DNA from 4 places in the Paenibacillus sp. UASWS1643 genome. Region 4 is predicted to be linked to each of the others. Evidence: riboswitches for the same ligand, from Rfam matches in the RefSeq annotation. Region 4 holds a riboswitch; each other region holds the start of a gene.

Region 1 (5,660 bases), on a different contig from region 4:
ACCAAGTTTCATGTGATGAAACATGAGGAGGGCATCATGCCATGGAAGATCGCAAGTTAACCGTCCGGGCTGTAGAACGGGCGCTGGATATATTATTATGTTTTACCACACGCAGTGATCTGGGACTCACCGAAATTGCCAGTCAGATCGGCCTGCACAAAAGTACAGTACATCGTTTGATGGCTACGCTGGAGGATCGAGGGTTCGTGATCCGCGATGCAGCAACAGAGAAGTACCGACTTGGCATCCGAATCTGGGAACTGTCGGCTCATATGTCTCGCAGTGATGATCCCGCTATTCTACTGTTGCCTGCGATGGAGCGACTGAGAGATCGATTGGGGGAGACCGTGAGTCTGTACCTGCGTGATGGCAGTGAACGGATACGGATTCAGGCTGTGCAAAGTGATCAGGCGATTCGTCGAGTCGCTCCCGTCGGTGTTAGACTCCCGCTGTCTGTGGGCGCTTCCAGCAAAGTCTTGATGGCGTTTGCCACGGACGAGGATCGTGAAGAACTGATGAACGGGCCGGAATGGCCGGTGTTTATCGATCCAGCGGTGTATTTGGCACAGATGGGAGACATCCGGGATAACGGATATGCCACGAGTTACGAGGAACGTGAGCCGGGAGCTGCGGCGGTATCGGTGCCGATTATGGATCGCAGAGGCAATATTGCAGCTGCGCTCTCGGTCTCAGGACCTGTCAGCCGACTTTCGCAGGAGACATTGCATGAATACGCACCAGTGTTGAAGGATGCTGCTACGCAGATGGGACTCATGTTATCCTGATGCTGATGTAAGGTTTTTCTCCAAATTGAGTTGGTGTTCTGGAATATAAAGGTTGTTTTTATGTTCCGGTTGCGCTACTCTGTAATGGACGGCCCAGCGGGGCCAGCTTCAATGAATATGAACGGCGGCATGTGTGTGCCGCAACTTGTTAACGTTACTGGGGGAGTCCGAACTGTCCGGACTGAGACGGAATCGCATGAGATTCCGGACCCTTTGCACCTGATCTGGATCATACCAGCGTAGGGAAGTAATCGGCGATATGACCACAACCACCACATGATGTGACCCTTGTAGGGCTCCGTTAAGGAGCTGCATGAAGGTGCATTATTGGTGATGGACATTAAAAGTCGGTTCCTTCGGGGACCGGCTTTTTTATATACAGTGAACGGGCGATATAGCACGTACTCCATCGACTTCTTTTTCAATAACCTGCGAAATTGGGCTTGGATGATGAGAGAGAAGTCACCATAGATCCATGATCTGTGGTAACCTCCGTTCTGTTGTTAACTGTACATGAAAAGTGTCTCTCCTGGTCTGGCGTAGGATCGCTCTTTCTTCTCTGCATTGCGCATGATTTGGGACAGGTACGTAAGCGAGCTAATGAAGATACCAACCAAACAAGCGATGAACACTGAGGAGGAGACAAGCGAACATGAGTACAGGAAATCAAACGGGACAACAAGCGATGGAACAGGAACATAACGATCAGCAGGTGGAAAAAGAAACAGGAGCGGCCGGACGGGTTCAGCCCTTTCCGGGTAGCCGCAAAGTCTACATTCAGGGCTCACGGCCGGACATTGCTGTACCGGAGCGTGAGATAGCCCTTCATGACACGAATACTCCCCAAGGGGTGGAGCATAACGAACCGCTGCGTGTCTACGATACGAGCGGCCCCATGACCGATCCCGCATTTCATGCGGATATCCGTGCAGGTCTGCCAGCCCTGCGAACCCGTTGGATCACAGAGCGTGGCGATGTCGAAGCTTATCAGGGCCGTACGGTTAAACCGGAGGATAACGGACTGAAGCCCGGAGGGAAGAAAGCCGGCACCGAAGAGTATCCCGGATTACGTGGCAAACCCTTGCGAGCACAGCCAGGACGCTGTGTGACCCAGATGCACTACGCGAGACAGGGAGTCATCACGGCAGAGATGGAATTCGCCGCCATTCGTGAAGGCGTGGAACCGGAATTTGTGAGGCAGGAGCTGGCGAGTGGACGGGCCATTTTGCCATCCAACATCAATCACCCAGAGAGTGAGCCGATGTTGATCGGTCGTCATTTTCACGTGAAGATCAATGCCAACATAGGGAACTCTGCCGTATCCTCTTCCATCGAGGAAGAGGTGGAGAAGATGACTTGGGCAGTACGCTGGGGATCGGATACGGTGATGGATCTGTCCACAGGCAAAAACATTCATACCACCCGGGAATGGATCATCCGTAATTCTCCTGTGCCCATTGGTACGGTACCGCTGTATCAAGCGCTGGAGAAGGTGAATGGCGAAGCTGAGGCGCTGACCTGGGAGTTGTACCGTGACACACTCATAGAGCAGGCAGAGCAGGGTGTGGACTACTTTACGATTCATGCAGGCGTGCTGCTGCGTTATATCCCGATGACCGCCAAGCGGATGACAGGCATTGTGTCTCGCGGTGGGTCCATTATGGCAGCATGGTGCCTTGCGCATCATCAGGAGAATTTTTTGTACACCCATTTTGAAGAAATCTGCGAGATTATGAAAAGGTATGATGTGGCGTTTTCGCTGGGAGATGGACTTCGTCCAGGCAGTATCTACGATGCCAATGACGAAGCTCAGATGGCAGAACTGGCTACGCTTGGGGAACTGACGCAGATCGCATGGAAACATGATGTGCAGGTGATGATCGAAGGCCCGGGTCATGTGCCGATGCATAAGATCAAAGAGAATGTGGATCTACAGATGGAGATCTGTAAAGAAGCACCGTTCTACACACTTGGGCCGCTAACGACCGACATTGCGCCAGGATATGATCACATCACGTCTGCCATTGGGGCAGCCATGATTGGCTGGTTTGGCACGTCCATGCTCTGTTATGTTACGCCAAAAGAACATTTGGGCCTGCCCAACAAGGATGATGTGCGGGAAGGGGTCATCGCCTACAAGATCGCGGCCCACGCCGCCGATCTGGCGAAAGGCCATCCACGTGCTCAACGCCGGGATGACGCATTGTCCAAGGCACGCTTCGAGTTCCGCTGGCGTGACCAGTTCAACCTGTCATTGGACCCTGAACGTGCGCTGTCCTACCATGATGAGACGCTGCCAGCAGAAGGAGCCAAAGAAGCTCATTTCTGCTCCATGTGCGGACCGAAGTTCTGTAGTATGCGCATCACGCAGGACATTCGGGCCTTTGCTGCGGATAAAGGATTGTCCGAGAATGAGGCTGTAGCAGCGGGCATGCAGGAAAAGGCCGAGGAATATCGGACACGGTCCTAGGCGCCGTTACAGCGCAAGCTGGGCAGTCTGACATCGTTTGAAGGTGAGAATACTGCTATCATATCGTCTTCTTCATCTTATTGATCAGCTTCCTGATACTTTTTATCAGCATTATGGTTGATTGTCTAGCAGATGTTTAATAAAATGAATGTAAGTAAACACCAATAAGAGTAGCCAGGCCAATGGCTACTCCTGCACAGCATTTGCGGTGGGTATTCCTCCGAGTGCAGCAAGTTCAGATGAAGTGACCCGTCAGGCCGTCAACCTGTGGCGGGTCACTTCTTTTTACGATCGATGTATGTCAGAAGCGCAATAATTAACATCGCGAACACGATTACGTCGTTAAAAGAGAAGTTCATAGGATCACCTCCCACTGGAGGCAAGCCTATTTCCCACCACAAATTGGCTGTACATAGTGATTATACCATTTGAAATGCCCTTCTTCGAGAGCGTTTTTATTTTGCAAAAGGAGCCAATATAGTAGGTTCACATTTTTTTAGTGAGTGTAATATGTCACTCCAAATCCGCTACTACTGTCGAACCACACCCAAATTCTTCTCCAAATACTCCGCAAGCAATGCCAGCGGACTATGGATCGCAATGCCTGTGTCTGCTGTAACCTGTGCAGCTGCGGGAGCCATAGACAGTTGGGCTGCCACTACCGCTTTACCCGGATAATTTTCAGCGATCTGCTGTAAGCCTTCACGTACCGCTTCGAGATACCCTTGCTGATCTCCACGCATGATCAGCTCGAATGTCCCTGGGATGCACATCGCTTCCGTCTGAGCTGTCTGGGAAACGTGTAGCTGCCCACTTCCATCCTCTTGCTGTAACGCCTGATTCACCCGTGCCATCGTTCCTTCAATGGTTGCGGGGTTGGTGAAAACGATTATGTATTCTCCGGATACTCGCCGCATCTCCTGCAATAGCGGATCATCTATGCCGATCACAGGCACAAGGACCTGTTTGGCTTCTTGCCCCAGTACTGTCGCAAAGAGGGTACACGTGACCAGAATGGCATCTGCATGACACTCAGCGATCCAGTGGAGCGTCTGGGCTACTTTCTCGTGGATAATTACATCGTTAAAGTCAGCGTCATGTTTAAGACGATCCAGTCCTGGATCCACGTAATGGACCAATTCAACTTCATAAGCAGCAAGCGTCTCTTCAATTAAGGCGATGTTGGAATAGTGTGCGTGAAAACAACCAATGGTGATCATAGGCTAAGTCCCCTTTTACAGTTCGTATAATGTGATGGAAATCGTAGATATTTAAACCATTATAGAAACATGCCTGAGAACTGTACAGGTGTGTGCTACTCAACGCCAATAACCGCCCTTCCGCCAGGCTGCGGAAAGACGGTTGATAACCGTACTTGAATAGGGTCCGGTGTCCATTTTATCGAAGGGAAGGAGAAGTACTCTTCTTCGCCATTTTTTGCTGCAGAATTTCATGAAAGGATAGACCTTGAGTGTTCTCATTCTCCTTTTTAGGAGCAGTGGTCGCCGTGTTGCGCGGATATTGGTGGTGGTACGGGATCATTTGCTGAATAGGCATGCGGATCATCTTGGTTCCTCCTTTAATGCATTTTTTTAAATTATGTATCTGGTTACCATGCCAGGTGCGCATATAGGTACATGTGACTTGTTAGACGAAATAAAAGAGTTTAAAGCGTAATTCCAATTGGATTGTAGTGATTTTACCCGGTTTTAAGGAGATGTAAACGTTTTTAGGGAAATTCAGGAGTAAAGGACCTGATTTGAAGGGTTTGATATGGGAGGAACGAATCGGTTGTTATGTGAATAGTCCCAATTTTAAGGAAGTCAATGGTACCCGCTTATGAGGCATATTGTCTGGTTAAATGATGCAAAGCATGCTAACTAACTTGGTACCATGGTCGGGTTGTTTAGGGGGTAATGTAGTTCCGGATATAACAAAAAAACTGCCGAGTGTACTCGGCAGCTTGCATGATATGAAGAAGGATACGAGGGAACTTTGATCCGGTCTGAGGTGTATAGTGTTGGCTTTATCTACTTTGGCGAACAGCGATGTATATATCCACTTGTACACTTTCGGGATTCAGGCTGCGTTCATCATACAATTCAAAATCCCCGGTGAACGTACGATCACTTTGTTTGTCCCATGCCCACACGGCTCCCCAAGCTTCGCCAACAACCTCTGCCATCGGTCCTTTTCTGGAAGTGAATACGGCGTAAGTTGCAGGAGGGAGTTGAATGTCATCCAATCCTTCAGGCAATGATTCGTTCGGACTGACCTCATGCCCTACCAGTATGGTGTATTCTCCGGTTATGCCATCGGTGTAATCCGTGTAACAGCCATAGCGAACAACTTCAGGTGCAGGGAGGTGCTCTGAGGCAAAATAATTGTTCCAGAGTCCCTGAATA
Region 2 (5,660 bases), on a different contig from region 4:
GCTTGTTAATCGCCCTAGCACTACTCTGTATCGCAGAATTATCCTATATGTTGTTGCCACCATGGGGCTGGATGTTCGTCATTGCACCCGCTGCCGGCTTTGGATTCGGAATGGTTGAAGCTGTCATTGGTACCATTATCATTGCTGCAATCAAAGAAAATACTGCCGTTGCCATGAGTCGACTGGAAGTGTTATTTGGGATCGGGGCTATGGTCATGCCGCTCATTTCCAGTGGTCTGATTGCTGCCGGATACTGGCGCCTTTCCTTTCTCGTTGTTGCGATCTGCGCAGCGCTGACCTTTGTTTTCTGGGCAAAAGGATCATTTGGTGAACTCGATAAGGTTCTGGAGCGACGTAGTTCTAATAACGGTTTAGTACATGCCCATACTGCCGGCGCATCAGGTGAGATGCATCCCGTAGCTGCCACTACACCCGGTCCAGCCTATCGGGGCCGTAACAGGACTCTTTTGGTATTATTCGTCCTGTTCTTCTTCCTATATGTTGGCACAGAGATGAGTCTTGCGAACTTCATGCCAGCGATTCTGATTGAGAAAATGAACATGAAGGAAGCCGGAGCAGCACTTAGTGTCACCTGTTTCTGGATTGCCATGTCCGTGGGACGACTCTTCGCCGGATACATCGCAGAGAAATTCCAATACCGCGTCTATGTCCTGTACAGTTGTCTCGCATCTGTTCTCTTGTTAATGGTATTTCCATTTACAAACCAAATCTGGTCTGCATTTCTCATCATCTTGCTGCTTGGACTTGCGATGTCAGGGATATTCTCCATTGCTCTTGTCTTCGCCAGTAAACTGCTGCCTGGAACCGAAGAATCCACCCCTAGCATTTTGATTGCCTCAGGTGGGGTTGGCGGTGCCATTCTTCCTTTGACCACGGGATGGAGTCTTGATCATCTGGCGGTTAATCAGTCTGCATGGATGCTTGCCATCTTTGCGGTTGGCCTGTTTGTCATTAGTGTAATCACGTATCAATGGCAGAACAAACATGTGGTCGATACAGCGACTTAACAGCCATGGATCCGCCCTTAGCCTGAGAGCTGGAATACCAATTATAGGGATTGAGATGTCCACCTCCATGACTTTGGCGGTGGACATTTTGTTTTAGCGTTACTCTGTTCTAACGAACCTAGCACACGCTATCCCCCTCCATTTCTGCATATTTGAAATCTAACGAATCCTGGAGACGTTATTATAGATAATTAGCTTCAATTAAATGCCTCGTTGGAGGTTTTTGCATAATAACACCGCTGAGATTCGTTACTTTTTTCATTCCCTAAAAACTGGCCGAATAAGATGTCCTCGATTCGTTAGCGCTGTAATCATGGTGAAAAGTATCCTATCTTTGCCTCAGATCACCTTTCATTACAGGTGAGAATACGATCTATTCATTTGCACAAGATTGCCCAGGAAATACTTATGGCCAACCGAATCACACACTTTTGTTAACGACAGGCATTACAGGCCCGTTATCCTTGATGAATTTACCAAATACATATCGCACGAGTGGTCCCAGAACGATCAACTGATATGGAAGCGCCAGGCTGAAGTTACGAGCGATTGTATGGAGATACGTACGGAGTACGGATGACCCACTTAATTGATCAGCGAGATATGCCGAGATCATTCCATACATGGACATGATCAGAACCATGCCAAGATTGTGGGTTCTTTTACTACAACATAAATTTCCAGAGAAAAGACAGTTTGGATAAAGCTGTGATTGCCATTCGTTTGAAAACAGAGCCTTTCTGATTCGTAGATTCTGCTGGATAGTCACCTTTATTCACACGCGTACTGTGTGCACGTTTGATATCCATAGCCTCTGTTAGTTGGTCGGCGAATGCAGAACCAGAAATGACCACAGCAGATTCTGTATTTAGAAAGGCAGATCTGGGATCAAGGTTATACGAACCAACCATGCTGAGGTAATCATCCATAACAAATGATTTGCCGTGTATGGAATAAGGGCCTTGGTATTCATAAATGGCCAGATTGGTATCAAGTAACCGCTTCTTAGAACTTAAGTATCCCGCGAAAGCCAAAGGGTTAGGGGTCTGCTGGATTGAATTGGTTAGCATGACCCATTCTGTTTCTGGATTCATCGACAGATGTACGGCTTTCATCATTTTCTTGGTAGGAATGGCATATGGCGTCTGAAGGTACACTTTCGACTTTGCTTGATTGGCGAAATGAACAAATGCTCTCCACATGATCGGTTCTTTATACAGCCTTTGGATTGGATTGTGAATGAAAGTGACGTGGTCGGAATGAAGAGTTTCTTGAGCCCATTCCTTCGGCAACACTTTAACAAAAGGATCGCTCTGAGCCTGAGCTTTTTTATATAACTGAGCCAGCTGAGCCAGTTCTTTTAACCCTTTTGCATGATGCTGACGTTTTGTATGTTTTTCTGGTTTGGTGAATGGATGGCTCCATAACCGATCTATATATTTTTTCATTTCAACAACCGTGCTGTTCGTATTATGATTTGGATTGTAAACAAGGACATCCCGATCGAATACATAGTCTTTTGGGGGTTGCAATGCCATGTATTTATCACCAATATTTTGGCCGCCAATGATGCCATATGTGTTGTCGACAAGAAGGATCTTGTCATGCAGACGGTTATGCCATGTCCATGGCATAAATATGTGGAGTGGTTCATAATATCTTAATTCCACATTGGGGTGAGCTGCAATGGCATCTGGAATATCACGCAATTCTCCACGCATGCTGTGAAAAATCCCGTCTAAAATGATTCGAACATGAACACCCCGATCAGCTGCATCGAATAAAGCAGCAAAAAAGAGTTTAGATGTTTTTCCTTTTTGAATGGAGTAATAAGCCACGTCGATGCTTGTTTTCGCCTCTCGAATGGTCTGGATTCTCACCTGACCGGATTGAAAGCCGTCCTCCAAGAGCAATACGCGATCTGTTGTACTTCCTTCTGTTATCGATTTTTGCATATCCGTATTTTCAATAGTAGCTGGAGACGGAACCAAAAATAAAAGGTAAGCTGTGAAAAAAACGTAGATACAATAGGACAGAATAATTGCGAATATGATTTTAAGGATCATTCAGTACGCCCCCATTTTTATGTAAAAAGTAATTATTTGTATAGCAGTACTATCTCCTTTTGTATCTAAATTATGTTTTTTAAATAAATCAAGCGACCCCGGTCAAGGTCAAACGGCAAAAGCTGATCACTGAAATAGGAAAAACAGCCCTTATGCGACGAGATATCAAACATCCGATTTGATCTAAGTATTTGTTGGGAGCCTTCCGGATCTTCAGCACTTAGGCTATGACCCACTATCCGATGCTTTTGCACTCAGCCAGATTTCCTTATAGGATTCACCACGATAATTATTGAAAATAACACATCTAAACAGGCTGATATACATATGTATAACGGCCTGTTTGATAAGTTCATACGTGTCCCCATCCAGTTCCTGACTGGACACGAATGGGCCTCTGACCTATAATTACACCTAGTAATGCCCGTAACTTCATAGTTTCCCAGGGGAGTCGGAATTGGCCGGCTGAGAGTGTATCCCACCAAGATACTAACCCTTAGACCTGATCTGGATCATGCCAGCGTAGGAATCGGAGTATATCGAAATGGCACAGCCCTATGCTGAACGCCACCTCTCTAACGCCTGCACGCGTCCCGGATTACGGGACGCTTTTTTAATGTTCTTTTATATAGCCAGAGAGCTAAAAAAAGTGACGTTATCCAGATCTCAACTGGTATAAATCTGTCGATTTATGCAAGATGATTGGATATGAAGCCAAGGAGTACCCCGTGCCAATCGGCCGGACATACCGAAGGAGAGAACCACAGATGAAATGGCGTAAAACGATGGGATTGTTGCTCTTATGCGTGCTTATGGTGACTGTAGCCGCATGTGGTGGCAAAGAAGCTGCCCCAGCTGGTCAGAACGGCAACACAAATACGGAAAGCAGCAACAAAGGTGACACTGCCGCCCTGAAAGATATTAAAGTGGTGCTCGACTGGACACCAAATACGAATCATACCGGCCTGTATGCGGCTGTGGATCAAGGATTTTACAAGGCTGAGGGCTTGAATGTAGAGATTGTACAACCAGGTGCCGGTGGCGCAGATACAATGGTTGCCTCGAATGAAGTGCCTTTTGGCGTAAGTTATCAGGAGAGTGTAACTCAAGCCCGCACACAGGGTGTTCCATTGGTCTCCATTGCAGCAGTTATTCAGCATAATACATCCGGGTTCGCTGCTCCGACGGATCGGAATATCAAGTCACCGAAAGATTTTGAAGGTAAAACCTATGGCGGTTGGGGTTCCCCAGTCGAAGAAGCCGTGATGCAATCCATCATGGAAGGCGACGGAGCCGATGTATCGAAAGTAAAAAACATTAATATGGGTGACGCCGACTTTTTCACCGCAGTAAAACGGGACATTGATTTTGCATGGATTTTCTACGCCTGGACGGGTATTGAAGCCGAACTGCGCGGGGAACCCATCGACATGTTGTATGTGAAGGATTATTCAGATGCATTGGATTACTACACGCCTGTCCTCGTAACAAACGAGCAGACGATTCAGAACGACCCTGAGTTGGTGAAAGCATTCCTGAAAGCCACTTCAGAAGGATATCAATACGCAATTGATCATCCCGAAGACGCAGCGAATATTCTGATCAAGGCCGTACCGGATCTGGATAAGGAATTAGTGTCGGCAAGCCAGAAATGGCTTAGTCCAAAGTACACGGATGATGCCCCACGCTGGGGAGAACAAAAACAGGAAGTGTGGCAGAATTACACCGACTGGATGTTCAGCAAAAAACTGCTGGATGAACAGGTCGACGTGAGCAAGGCATACACAAACGAGTTTTTACCCCAATAAAATTTCTCATATAAAACGAACTTAATATTTACACGAGGACGGAGAGGACAGAAATAACGTGAAAAAGCGAAGCGGTCGCCTTTATCACCGGATTTTCCCTTAGAGAAAGGGAATCAAAAAAATCTGGGGATAACAGCGATTGGAAGGTTATTCTGTCATCGAAGTGGCAAGTGTAACAGTCATTGGTTCATTTTATATATCACGAAAGGAGCCGTGATCTCTCATGGCAAGCACACTACTTAGCATTCAGGTTATTCCGAAAACGCCAAATGGCGAGAACTCTTATCCTTACGTAGATCGCGCCATTGAAGTTATTCAGCAATCCGGCCTAAAATATCAGGTGAACGCGCTCGACACCACAATGGAGGGGGAACTGGAGGAACTGCTGGAGGTTGTCCGTAAAATGCACGAGGTACTCGTGGAGGCTGGCAGTCCAAGCATCATCTCCCAGATCAAAATCGCCCATAGCCCTACTGGCTTAAGCATGGATACCCTGACGGAGAAGTATCGCTAATGCATACCTATTTCAAAAGTGTATGGCCGCCCATTGTGGCGGTTATTCTCTTTATAGCGATATGGCAGGGAGCTGTCTCCCTCTTCCATATTGAGAAATGGATGCTGCCTGCACCGTCCGATATCGCCCGCGAAGCGGCAACTCAGGCCGAACGGCTTGGCATGCACGCTTCCGCAACCATTCAGTTAACGCTTATCGGATTCGCCGCTGGAACAGCGGTCGGATTACTGATTGCAATGGTGCT
Region 3 (5,660 bases), on a different contig from region 4:
TTTACTCTCCTTGCAGATTAATAAAAGCATCCTCGGCTTTCACCGATTCAGGAATCAAATCCTGTTCAACGAGCCATGCACGTACATTCTCCCAGGACGCCATTTCCTGCCGGCCAAACGGTTGGCCTTCTTCATTCATGAGTGGCAGTAGAATAGCCAGGCTTTTGGTTTCGATCTCCGGGTCAAGCGGAGACGTTTGATTCTCATGAGCGAGCAGAATATTCAAGGCTTCTTCTGGATGCTCAGTCACATATTTTTGTCCTTCCTGAATCGCTTTGACGAACCGGGTAAGTTGGTCTTTTTTTGCTTCAATACCAGCTTCACTCGCGGTCAGAACCAATTCATAATAATCAGGCACACCATAGTCGACAGGGTCAATCGATTTCATGGCATGTCCTTCTTTCTCCAAAATCAATTGTTCATGGTTAATAAAACCACCCATAATCGCATCCGCCTGTCCAGAAGCCAGCGAAGGAATTAGATCGAACCCAACGTCAACCAGATTCATGTTGTCGGGATTGCCACCATCCTTGCTAATCATCGTACGAAGCATCGCTTCATACAGCGGAATCGACGAATAACCGACAGTTTTTCCGTCAAGATCTTTGGGTGAGCTCACGTTACCATTTGCTTCGGTCAACAGATGCATAAGTGGATGCCGAACAACAGCAGCAATAGATCGTACAGGAATGTTCTCGCCACGTGCGAGCAAGATTTGGGGCTGGTAACTTAGAGCCAGATCAATTTTACCGGCAGCAACAAGTTTGAGTGAATCATTGGTATCCGCAGGCATCTGAATTTCGACATCCAGACCTTGGTCTGCGAAGTACCCTTTTTCCTGAGCCACATAGATGAAGGAGTGTACTGCATTCGGGTACCAGTCGAGCATGATGGACAGTTTATCTTTGGCGTCTGATGCTGGTTCGGTTGCAGACTTGTCTGTTTGTTGTGCATTGGTTGCAGAGTCTGTTGTTGGCGTGTTATTGCTGGTATTCGTGGTGCTGCACCCACTGACTATCAGCAAAAGGCTAATGAGCATGATGGGAAGCAGGGAGTATATACCTTTGTTATTCATAAATGAAGTTCCTCATTTCATCGTTTTGATTTGTAGAAAATGGGCAACAGCATGTTAACGACAATGTGACAATGTACTGATTGAAGTTTGCTGCTGAAATTGTACATAAGTATGTTTTGGAAACCGTAATTCCTATACTTAAATCAAGTTTCTCTCGAAGATCATTCAACTTTTCTTTTGCCTCCATTGACGATGACGCTGGATGCTAAACCGTTTCTCCAGCCAGGCAATCAGTACAAACAAAACGATCCCGAGCAGGGATAACAGCACAATAGCTGCAAACATCGCATCCGTGTTCATGTTGCTGGACATGCGGCGGCTGAAGTATCCGAGACCTTTGCTGCCACCGAGCCATTCGCCAATCGTTGCCCCAACCACGCAGTACACCACAGACATCTTTAGCCCCGAGAAAAAAGAGGGAAGTGCAAGTGGAATCTGGAGTTTGCAAAAAATATCCCACTTGCTGGCACCCATGGTGAGCAGCAGTTCACGCTGCTCTGGATCGCCTTGGCGAAGTCCATCGTAGGTACTGACCACAATGGGGAAGAAGGCGATCAGGAACACCACGGCGACTTTGCTCCACAGCGTGTAGCCAAACCATAGGATGAAGACGGGGGACAGGGCAATCAGCGGGATCGTCTGACTGATTACGATGAAGGGATACAAGGCCTTTTCAATCGATCGGTTCATATGCATGCCTGTCGCTAGCGTAATTCCAGTCACTATGGACAAGCCAAAACCAACGACAACCTCCATCAAGGTAGCAGGCAGATGTGTAGCCAGCAGGAGGTAGCGATGCTCATACAGGGAGCTGGCAATCGCCGTTGGGGCTGGAATGATGAAGGAGGGCACCCATCCCATACGCACAATCCATTCCCAGAAGGCAAGCAGCAAGAGCAGGAGCCAAAGAAACAGACCATAACGGGCAAGCCAACGCCTTACGCTATCCTTCATGCAGTCTCCCAAGTTACCTTCTCGCATGCAATTGTTCCTCCAGTCGTCGTCTCATCTGAACGAGCGCCGGTTCGTAGATCATGTCCGAATGTCTTGGACGTGGCAAAGGTACCGTCAAATCCTGTAGCTGTTGGCCCTGGCGCCCCGGGGTTAACAGGATAATCCGATCACTGAGCAGCAGCGCCTCTTCAATGTCATGCGTAATGAACAACACGGTCTTGCCCAGGCCTTCCCACAGTTCCAACAACCAGCGATGCATCTCCCGTTTGGTTAAGGCATCGAGTGCGCCGAATGGTTCATCCAGCAGCATGAGTTGGCCACCTGTCAGCAAAGTACGAAGCAGCGCGACACGCTGGCGCATGCCACCCGACAGCTCGTCTGGGTAAGCATTCGCGTAGCCGGATAGGCCAAATCTGTCGAGCCCAGCCAGAATGTCCGCGCGAATTCTTCCCTTATCCTGCCGTTCTGGAGCAAGTTCAGCGGGGAGCATGCAATTCTCCATGACGGTTCGCCAGGATAACAGGAGGTCCTTTTGTGGCATGTAGGCCACCTGCCCCAGTCGCTTTCCTTCAGGGACCCAAGGAATTTCAATGGTTCCATGGGTTGGCTCAAGCAGGCCTGCCAGCAGCTTGAAAAGGGTGCTTTTACCGGAGCCGCTGGAGCCGATAAGCGAGACGAATTCGCCGTTGGCTACACGCATCGACACATTGGAGAGCACGGGGGAATCCCTTTTTCCCGGGAAAGCGTAGCTCATGTTGTGAATGGTTATGTTATTATCCATCTCGTTTTGTCCCCCCTTGTTATTCCAAATTCAACTTCAAACTGCGGGATCTTTAATTACACCTTCTGATCTGCCCGCAGAACGCGAAAAAGACCCACCCATTTCCGGAGAAATGAGTGGGTCTGTAAGTTCAATTCACATTAAATTTCATTATCAACATGAAAAAATCCGCTTACTGAAAGGCCGCTCCACTTCCCTCCGCTGGTATGATCCAGATCAGGTTCAAAGGGTCCGAATCATTCGATTCGTCTCAGCCGTAAGGCTCCCCTAGTGCAATGTTCAAGATATGCAGTTGTGTGTTCAGCATATATCACATGCAAGTGGAATGTAAAGGGGGCGCTCGGAAAGAATGTGAGTACTGATCTTGGCTTTCTGCGGATTCATAATACGCTTCGTCCAAGACAATTACGACATGGGAGGGAATATGATTGAGTAAACCAAGCAGTCGTGAAAATGGTCCGGTCAGATTATTCGGATTGTACAGCCAGATCATTCGGGTAGAAGCAATAAGCCGTTGCCGGAATTGCTCCAGGTCCCTCTATTCCTCTTACTGGGGCAGGTTTATTTAATCAGATAGATACGGTACAATATCTATTAAATTTCTATATGCTGCTTTCGGAATGTATTAAATGGAAGGGGGAGTGTATATGAAAACGATTGGTCTTATTGGTGGAATGAGCTGGGAGTCATCGTTAGAATATTATCGAATTATTAATGAAGAAGTGAAAAATAAATTGGGAGGACTTCATTCAGCCAAATGCATTTTATATAGCGTGGATTTTGAAGAAATCGAGCGTTATCAAGCTGAAGGTGATTGGGAAAGTGCTGGTGAATTATTAGGGAATGCTGCTCAGTCTTTGGAAAAGGCAGGAGCAGAAATGATTGTAATTTGTACAAATACGATGCATAAAGTGATTAAACATATTGAAGAAAAAGTGCGTTTACCCATTGTACATATTGCTGATTCAACAGCAAATCAAATTCATAAGTCCAAAATAAGTATGGTTGGTTTACTCGGCACAAAATATACGATGGAACAAGACTTTTATAAAAAACGAATTGAATTTAATGGTATTAAGGTTTTGATACCGAATGAAGAGGATAGAAAAGTTATCAATAAAATAATATATGAGGAATTATGTTTAGGGAAAATTGAGCCCTTATCAAGGGATTATTATAAAAAGGTGATCCAAAGGCTAGTTGATGATGGAGCTGAGGGGATCATATTAGGTTGCACCGAAATTGGATTATTAGTAAAAGTAGAGGATTCAGAAGTTCCATTATTTGATACAACACGTATTCATGCGATTGAATCTGTAAATTTGGCACTAGCCAAATCATTTTGACACAACCAGATAAACCAGTTCTCTGATTTACCTCGGCTCATGAACCCGATATAATAGGGATGGCCCGTATAGGCCGGATCACAAAATGCAGGTGGGATTGTTCTCCCTCCTAGGCAGAATGGGGACCCAAGTTGAAAACGTTCAAAAAAGTATATATTGAGATCACGAGTATCTGCAATCTGGCTTGCAGCTTCTGTCCACAGACGCAGCGTGCCAAAGGATTCATTGACCCTGAAGTCTTCAACAATATACTGGAACAAGTTAAACCACACACCAATCATATTTATCTACATGTCAAAGGTGAACCCTTGTTGCATCCCAAAATAGATCTGTTGCTCGATTCCGCACATGAGAAGGGACTCAAGGTGAACATTACAACGAATGGTACACTATTGCCCAAGACTCAGCATAAATTGCTTGGCAAACCGGCACTGCGGCAGATGAATTTCTCCCTGCACAGCTTCGATGGGCATGAAGGTTCAACCGACCGTGACGGATACCTGAGCAACATTTTGTCCTTTGTACACGAGGCCGTTAAGCACAATGTCATCATCTCATTCCGACTGTGGAATCTGACGCAAGATAACTTCACAAATGCTCAGATGAATCGAAATCGGGAGACCCTTGAAGTATTGGAACGTGAGTTCAATCTGGACTTCCGCATTGAGGAAAAAGTAGTTCCAGGCAGCGGGGTCAAAATTGCCCCGAATGTATACCTGAATCAGGACCATGAGTTCCAGTGGCCAAGTCTGGATGCACCTGAAGATGACGGCAAAGGCTTCTGCCATGCATTGCGTGGTCAGGCAGCTGTGCTTGTGGATGGAACGGTGGTTCCATGCTGTCTCGATGGCGAGGGTGTAATTAACCTGGGTAATGTGCACGAGAAGTCATTCTCGGAGATTATTGAGGGTGAGCGAGCGAACAATCTGGTATATGGCTTCTCCAGGCGGGAAGCTGTGGAAGAGTTGTGTCGAAAGTGCGGTTATCGTCAGAGATTTGGAGCCTGACATCTTATATAAGCAAGCTAGGAGCCATTCAGATCACACATTTGGAGACAAATGTAGTGGTCTTTCTTTGTTATCGGGTATTCAAGTGAGGGGTACATACGTTACAAATGAGCATACCAGAGGTTGATATGAGCATATTGCTTGATAGACCTGGCATGCAAAAAATGCGGATATAACAGGCATTGTGCGATGTCATAATATATCTGATCTAATGATTATTCTAGTCACCTTCCTTATTTGGTAGGATTAGGTTGTGGGTCGGACAGAGGTGCACCTCTGACGATCTTCCAGGACAAGCTCAGGCTTGTACAATACCAAATAACGAGAGAATAAGGGAGGAATAAAGTAATGAAAAAAATGTTGACGTTGTTGCTGTCCGCTGGTTTGGTTGCTTCTATATTTGGTGCCGTTCCGGCTGCGGCTGCACCTACCGTTGTAAATTCAACCATTGTGGTTCCAAAGGGCACGACCTATGACGGCCAAGGTAAAACATTTGT
Region 4 (5,660 bases):
GCCCGAAAAACATGTGAATGTCATAAACAAACTGATTACCAATGCAAAAGAAAAGCTGTCTCTTGACGATCAAATCTTCTTCACGCTTATGGATCACTTGTCATTTGCCATTGAACGATGGAAAAAAGGTGTAGCATTACAGAATCGCATGTTATGGGAGATCCAGAGGTTTCATCCTCTCGAATTCGAACTGGGCCTTGAAGCTGTTCAGATGCTGAATCTAGAATTGGGGATTGAACTACCGGAAGAAGAAGCAGGGAATATCGCTTTTCATTTTGTGAATGCCCAAACGCATGAACAGAATATGGAGCGCACGATGCAATCCGTTAAGATGTTAAAAGATATTTTTAACCTGATTCAATACACCTTTGATATGCAATTGAACAAAAATTCCATCCATTATGTGAGACTTGTCACACATCTGCAATTCTTCATCCAGCGTTTACAAGAAGGACGTCTGGGCAATTCGGCGAAAGATTTTATATTTCAACACATGGTAAAGGAGCACCCGCTTGAATACAAGTGTGCGGAGATGATCAAAACCTACGTGCAAAATATGCTGGATATCTCCATATCGAACGAGGAATTATTATATTTGATGATTCACATTGCACGAATTGTGCAGGAGGAACAGGGTGACGAGGGACGATTATAAAACAAAGTTAAAGTTATATTCCCTTATTTTTGGGGAAAGCGATTCTTTGAATATCTGATGCCTTGATTTCTAGCATGTTTATATGCCTGTTAGCAGACAGGAAAAAAGATACTTTCTAACTATGACCGTTTTCTCGTATTTTATCGGGAAACGGTCTTTTATTTTTGCAAATATGTAGCGGCTTTTTGATATTTCATGCGAACGAACTCCACCTTCCTAAACTCACAATTACCAAACGATAACTTTTTATTATAATTATTGGAAATTTTTAAGTGCTATCCAAAAAACTATAATCTATTTATCTTGATGTTAATCCGTTCAGAAATACTTAGACCAAATCATGAGGAGGAATTTTATGAAACGGTTAGGTCAATGGAATATAACGGCCTTGGTTCTTGTGCTGGTACTCGCCATGTTTCCATTTTCGAATGTCTCACATGCAGCCAAGGCAGTTACAGAAGTGGAAGGAGGTCATTTGAGCACAAACTTTGAAGACGGTACACTTCAGGGATGGACTCCACGTACAGGTAACGAAAGGCTGACAGTGACACAACAGGAAGCACACGAAGGTCAGTCCAGTATGCTGCTGGAACCCGATCGGCAGCGTGAAGATTGCCAAAACAGAATGGAATACATGGCACAAGATCACCGGAAAATTTCAGTATAACGATGACCCCACTAAATTGAATCTGTTCATCGAAACACCCTACATCTCTGAAGATAGCGTAGATACGTTATCGTTCTATGTGGATGATGTATCGCTGGCAGTTGGAAGGCGCATATGGACAACTGCTCACAAAACACTTTAACAGCTTGACCGCAACCTATGAGATGAAACCGAAGTACATGTCTCCTTCCGAAGGTGTTTATGAGTTCGAGGCAGCCGATCAATATGTTCAATTCGCCGAGGAACATGGTATGGGCGTACGCGCACATGCGTTGTTGTGGCATATTGATGCTGCAGAGTGGATGTTCAAGGATCCTCGGGGTAACCCTGCGAGTCGAGAATTACTACTTGCCCGGATTCAGGATTATGTTGAGACCGTCATGACCCGATACAAAGGTAAGATCTATGCCTGGGATGTGGTAAACGAGGCGATTGCGGATAGCAATGGTGATGCCAACGGTTTACGTAAAAGTCCCTTTTATGAACTAATCGGTCCGGATTACATTGAGAAAACCTATGAATTCGCCCGTGCAGCCGATCCGGATGTCAAATTATACTACAACGAATACTTCACGGAAATCCCTGAGAAAAGAGAGCATATGTATCGGTTGGTCAAACGACTGAAAGAGAAAGGGCTCATCGATGGTGTGGGTTTGCAATCTCACTATAACCTGGAATCCCCGCCCATCAAGGAAATTGAAAAAACGATCAACATGTTCGCCGAACTTGGATTGGATATTCCGATCACGGAACTGGATGTTGATAGCGGAATTCCATTTGGTGAAGAGATGTCCGATGAAGTTGCGGTAAGGCAGGCGCATCGATATAAGGAAATGTTGGATTTGTACAAAAAACACAAAGATCACATTTCTTCAGTTACCTTATGGGGACTCCAAGATGAGAAGTCTTACAACAACCAGGCTATGCTGTTTGATTCAGCCCTGAAGGCCAAAAAAGCATACTGGGGACTCGTGGATGAATCCAGCTTGCCTGTGTTGACATAGAGAGCCGTCTCACTTTCGGGTAAACCGGATATCAGGTTGAATTGTCCATTCCATGGGGTGGTATCCAAGCCGGTTCAGAATATGAAGCCGGATTGGATATCCGTGTGACTGATGGCGGTACAAATGGGACACAACCTTATAATCCACTGTACTGGAATGATCGAACACAATCTCAGGAGCAAGATACAAGCAAATACGACGTGATTCAACTCGTCCCTATGCCAAATCTGCACAAGCTGTGCAAGGGATTGTTCAGATTGATGGGAAGAAAGACGCCCTATGGAATAAGGCTGTACCATTTGAAGTAAAACGGTTGAATGAGAGCGAAGGTGCAGAGGGGGGGCCTCACCCGGACGCCTTGTAAGTGCTGTGAAGAAAACAAATAAAGGATATCTCGTAGTAGCCAGAATTCAATTGCATTCACTGACGCCCAAAACAGGAAATGTTCTCGGTTTCGAGCTCCAAATTGACGACAACCAGGGCGGAGGTAAGCAGAACGTAGCCAAATGGAATGATAAGACCAATGAAAGCTGGAGAAATACTTCCCAGTACGGAATACTCACTTTTGTCGGAAAGAACAAACACGGGCATTAAACCATTGGCAGTAGTTGCAAGAATAGAAACCATCATAACAGTGGCTAAAACTCAACCATTGTTGTGATGGTTTTCATCATTTAAATACGTCACTCAAACTGATTATGGGGGATACAATCTGCCTTGACTATATTTAACAGCCCTTGATATACTAAATGGATGTTATTTTCTCTTTTATGCGGATAAGAAAGCAATCAACTACATACAACCGTTTGCGAGGGAGCCTTAACCGGCTGAGAGGGTGTTAAACCGACCTTACCTGATTTGGATAATGCCAACGTAGGGATGCAACGATGAAACGCTGTACTTGGGTAGCTCATGCGAACCCCCTTGTTTTAGTGTATTTGTCTGCGAAACATCCTATGGATGTTTCGTTTTTTTGTTTTAAAATACATACGTACATTATGAATTGGAGGGACATATGTTGACTATTTCAGAGAGACTATATCAGGCAGCACAGCCTGTGTGGAAGGAATGTCTTGAGCATCCCTTTGTTAAAGGAATCGGAGATGGTTCCTTACCGGTCGAACAATTTCGTTATTATTTGCTGCAAGACTACTTGTACCTGTATGATTATGCCCGTGTATTTGCACTAGGTATCGTCAAGTCGCACGACCCCAAATTGATGCAGTTTTTTAGTAAAAACGTAGATAACATCTTGAATGGCGAAATGAAAATTCATCGTTCTTATATGGAGCGATTAGGAATTACAGAGGATCATGTTTTTCAGGTAAAACCTGCACTGAAAAATGCAGCTTACACTAACTATATGCTTTCTGTTTCCCATGCGGGTGGCATAGCAGAAGTACTTGTATCCATTCTGGCCTGCTCATGGAGCTATGCAGAGATTGGTCAAGTTCTTTCCCAAAAGCCAGGTGCAGCTGATCATCCTTTTTATGGTGAGTGGATCACAGGATATGCTTCCTCTGAATACAACAGCAGCAATCAATCCCTTGTGACGTTAACGGATAAGTTATTAGAAGATTGTAGCGAGGAAACGTACCAACGGATGGAGGATATTTTCGTGATGTGCAGTCGCTTTGAGCTTGATTTTTGGGAGATGTCATGGAGGATGGAAAATAAGTAGAATACGTAAAGGAACGGTTGTATAAGCGTGTTTCGTGACGATGCCGAAAAAAGGGCGGATTGTATCCGCCTTTTATTATTATTGAAATTCTTGATACAGGAACATTTTGTTCTCTTGGCTAAAATCAAAAAGGGTGTCAGGACGGTATGTTCATAGCAGTCTGAATGTTTTTCAGATCGAGCTGAATTTGCTCTGCAATATGGTAAGGGTGGTATAGGCCATGCTGCACCATGTAATTTGATATCTTTTCATAAGAGTCTATGGCTTCATCGAGCTGTTTCATCAAAATTTGCTTGATTTCGGGGGTGGCACATTCGGTCACAGCCATGGCGTAGTTTCTGACGCTGCTCTTGGCGTTCATCAAAAAATCCATTGCGATCACGTCATCGGTCAGCGTATTAAGACCAGTCATGTGTTCTAATATTGGGTTCATTTTTTATCTCCTATACAGTCGCTTTAGACAGCACTCCACCGAGCTCCTGAAGCTGCTGTTGTGATAATGTTGCATCTTGTTGCAAAATTTGCTTGAGCTCCGGGTCGGTTACCAGAGCTTGCATGGTCTTGGATTTAGTCATGCAAACCGTCTTGAACGCAGCTATTTCATGTACCTCGAGCATCTCATGCAAAGCGTAAGTGGAATCCATTCAGATTGTCCTCCCATGTATCTATTCATATTTAAGGCTTTAAGATGACTTTAATGCAATCGTCCGTTTTTGTATCGAACACTTCATAGCCCCGCTTGGCCTCGCTGAGCGGAATGACGTGTGTAACAATGTCCCCAGGGTCCACTTTGCCAGACGTAACCAACTCGTACATATATGGCATGTAGTGAATTACCGGGGCTTGTCCGGAACGAATATTCACGTTTCGCTGCATGATGTCTCCGAGCGGGAATCCGTTATAACGTCCGCCGTATACCCCAGTGACTTGAATGGTGCCGCCTTTGCGGACCGCCTGAGATGCAATGATAAATGCGCTCATGGTGCCGCCTTGCAGTTTCATACCGCTGGCCAGAAATTCAAGATCGCTCATCTTGCCGTCCATTCCTACCGCATCGATAACAACATCGGCGCCGCCTTTGGTCATTTCCTTGAGAGTGTTCCCAATATTCTTATCCTGTTCGAAGTTTACGATTTCCACATTGTTTGTTCGCTTTGCATGCTTTAAGCGGTAATCGACATAGTCGACGGCTATGACCCGCTTAGCTCCTTTCAGCCAGCAAAATTTCTGGGCCAGGAGTCCGACCGGACCGCATCCGAGCACGATGACCGTATCTCCATTCTTTACACCGGCGTTATCTACGCTCCAGAATGCTGTCGTCATGGCATCGGCAATCAAGCTTAGCTTTTCGTCAGGTTGTTCGCAGTTTTCGGGAATCTTGAAGTGGGTAAAATTGGCGAACGGGACCCGTAAATACTCGGCTTGCCCGCCAGGATATCCACCGGTCGTTCCGGAGTATCCGAAATATGCGCCCATATCCCCGTGTTGGTTTGACTCGTCACATTGGCTTTCCAGCTGATTTTTGCAAAAAAAGCATTCACCGCATGCGATGTTAAACGGAATGATCACACGGTCACCTTTCTTTACCTTTGTTACGCCGGGGCCTACCTCTTCTACGATCCCCATCGGTTCATGTCCGATGACATAGTTCTC

What was found. Region 4 has a riboswitch for thiamine pyrophosphate ahead of tenA (thiaminase II). Riboswitches for the same ligand answer to the same signal wherever they lie in the genome.
Region 1: it holds a riboswitch for thiamine pyrophosphate, as region 4 does, so the genes downstream of both, thiC (phosphomethylpyrimidine synthase ThiC) here and tenA (thiaminase II) in region 4, are expected to answer to the same signal.
Region 2: it holds a riboswitch for thiamine pyrophosphate, as region 4 does, so the genes downstream of both, FE296_RS13920 (ABC transporter substrate-binding protein) here and tenA (thiaminase II) in region 4, are expected to answer to the same signal.
Region 3: it holds a riboswitch for thiamine pyrophosphate, as region 4 does, so the genes downstream of both, FE296_RS21965 (ABC transporter ATP-binding protein) here and tenA (thiaminase II) in region 4, are expected to answer to the same signal.

What each region holds. Positions count from the first base shown of each region.
Region 1 covers NZ_VXKZ01000092.1:74,361-80,020, reverse strand. The annotation lists gene FE296_RS03850 (IclR family transcriptional regulator) at 42-785, shown strand; TPP riboswitch at 935-1,048, shown strand; gene thiC (phosphomethylpyrimidine synthase ThiC) at 1,471-3,255, shown strand; gene FE296_RS03840 (aspartate/glutamate racemase family protein) at 3,786-4,475, opposite strand; gene FE296_RS32615 (hypothetical protein) at 4,654-4,821, opposite strand; gene FE296_RS03835 (zinc ribbon domain-containing protein) at 5,282-5,660, opposite strand, start outside.
Region 2 covers NZ_VXKZ01000107.1:113,890-119,549, reverse strand. The annotation lists gene FE296_RS13935 (MFS transporter) at 1-1,028, shown strand, start outside; gene FE296_RS13930 (DUF2798 domain-containing protein) at 1,450-1,671, opposite strand; gene FE296_RS13925 (phospholipase D-like domain-containing protein) at 1,694-2,983, opposite strand; TPP riboswitch at 3,529-3,641, shown strand; gene FE296_RS13920 (ABC transporter substrate-binding protein) at 3,862-4,902, shown strand; gene FE296_RS13915 (thiamine-binding protein) at 5,126-5,416, shown strand; gene FE296_RS13910 (ABC transporter permease) at 5,416-5,660, shown strand, end outside.
Region 3 covers NZ_VXKZ01000113.1:388,536-394,195, reverse strand. The annotation lists gene FE296_RS21975 (ABC transporter substrate-binding protein) at 2-1,075, opposite strand; gene FE296_RS21970 (ABC transporter permease) at 1,241-2,056, opposite strand; gene FE296_RS21965 (ABC transporter ATP-binding protein) at 2,043-2,810, opposite strand; TPP riboswitch at 2,987-3,089, opposite strand; gene FE296_RS32910 (hypothetical protein) at 3,239-3,379, shown strand; gene FE296_RS21960 (aspartate/glutamate racemase family protein) at 3,458-4,156, shown strand; gene FE296_RS21955 (radical SAM/SPASM domain-containing protein) at 4,288-5,163, shown strand; gene FE296_RS21950 (pectate lyase) at 5,512-5,660, shown strand, end outside.
Region 4 covers NZ_VXKZ01000115.1:733,119-738,778, reverse strand. The annotation lists gene FE296_RS27670 (PRD domain-containing protein) at 1-655, shown strand, start outside; gene FE296_RS27665 (carbohydrate binding domain-containing protein) at 1,011-1,322, shown strand; gene FE296_RS27660 (endo-1,4-beta-xylanase) at 1,400-2,326, shown strand; partial or broken gene FE296_RS27655 (hypothetical protein) at 2,362-2,634, shown strand; partial or broken gene FE296_RS27650 (sugar-binding protein) at 2,687-2,920, shown strand; TPP riboswitch at 3,127-3,224, shown strand; gene tenA (thiaminase II) at 3,342-4,007, shown strand; gene FE296_RS27640 (spore coat protein) at 4,144-4,440, opposite strand; gene FE296_RS27635 (hypothetical protein) at 4,451-4,651, opposite strand; gene FE296_RS27630 (zinc-dependent alcohol dehydrogenase) at 4,683-5,660, opposite strand, start outside.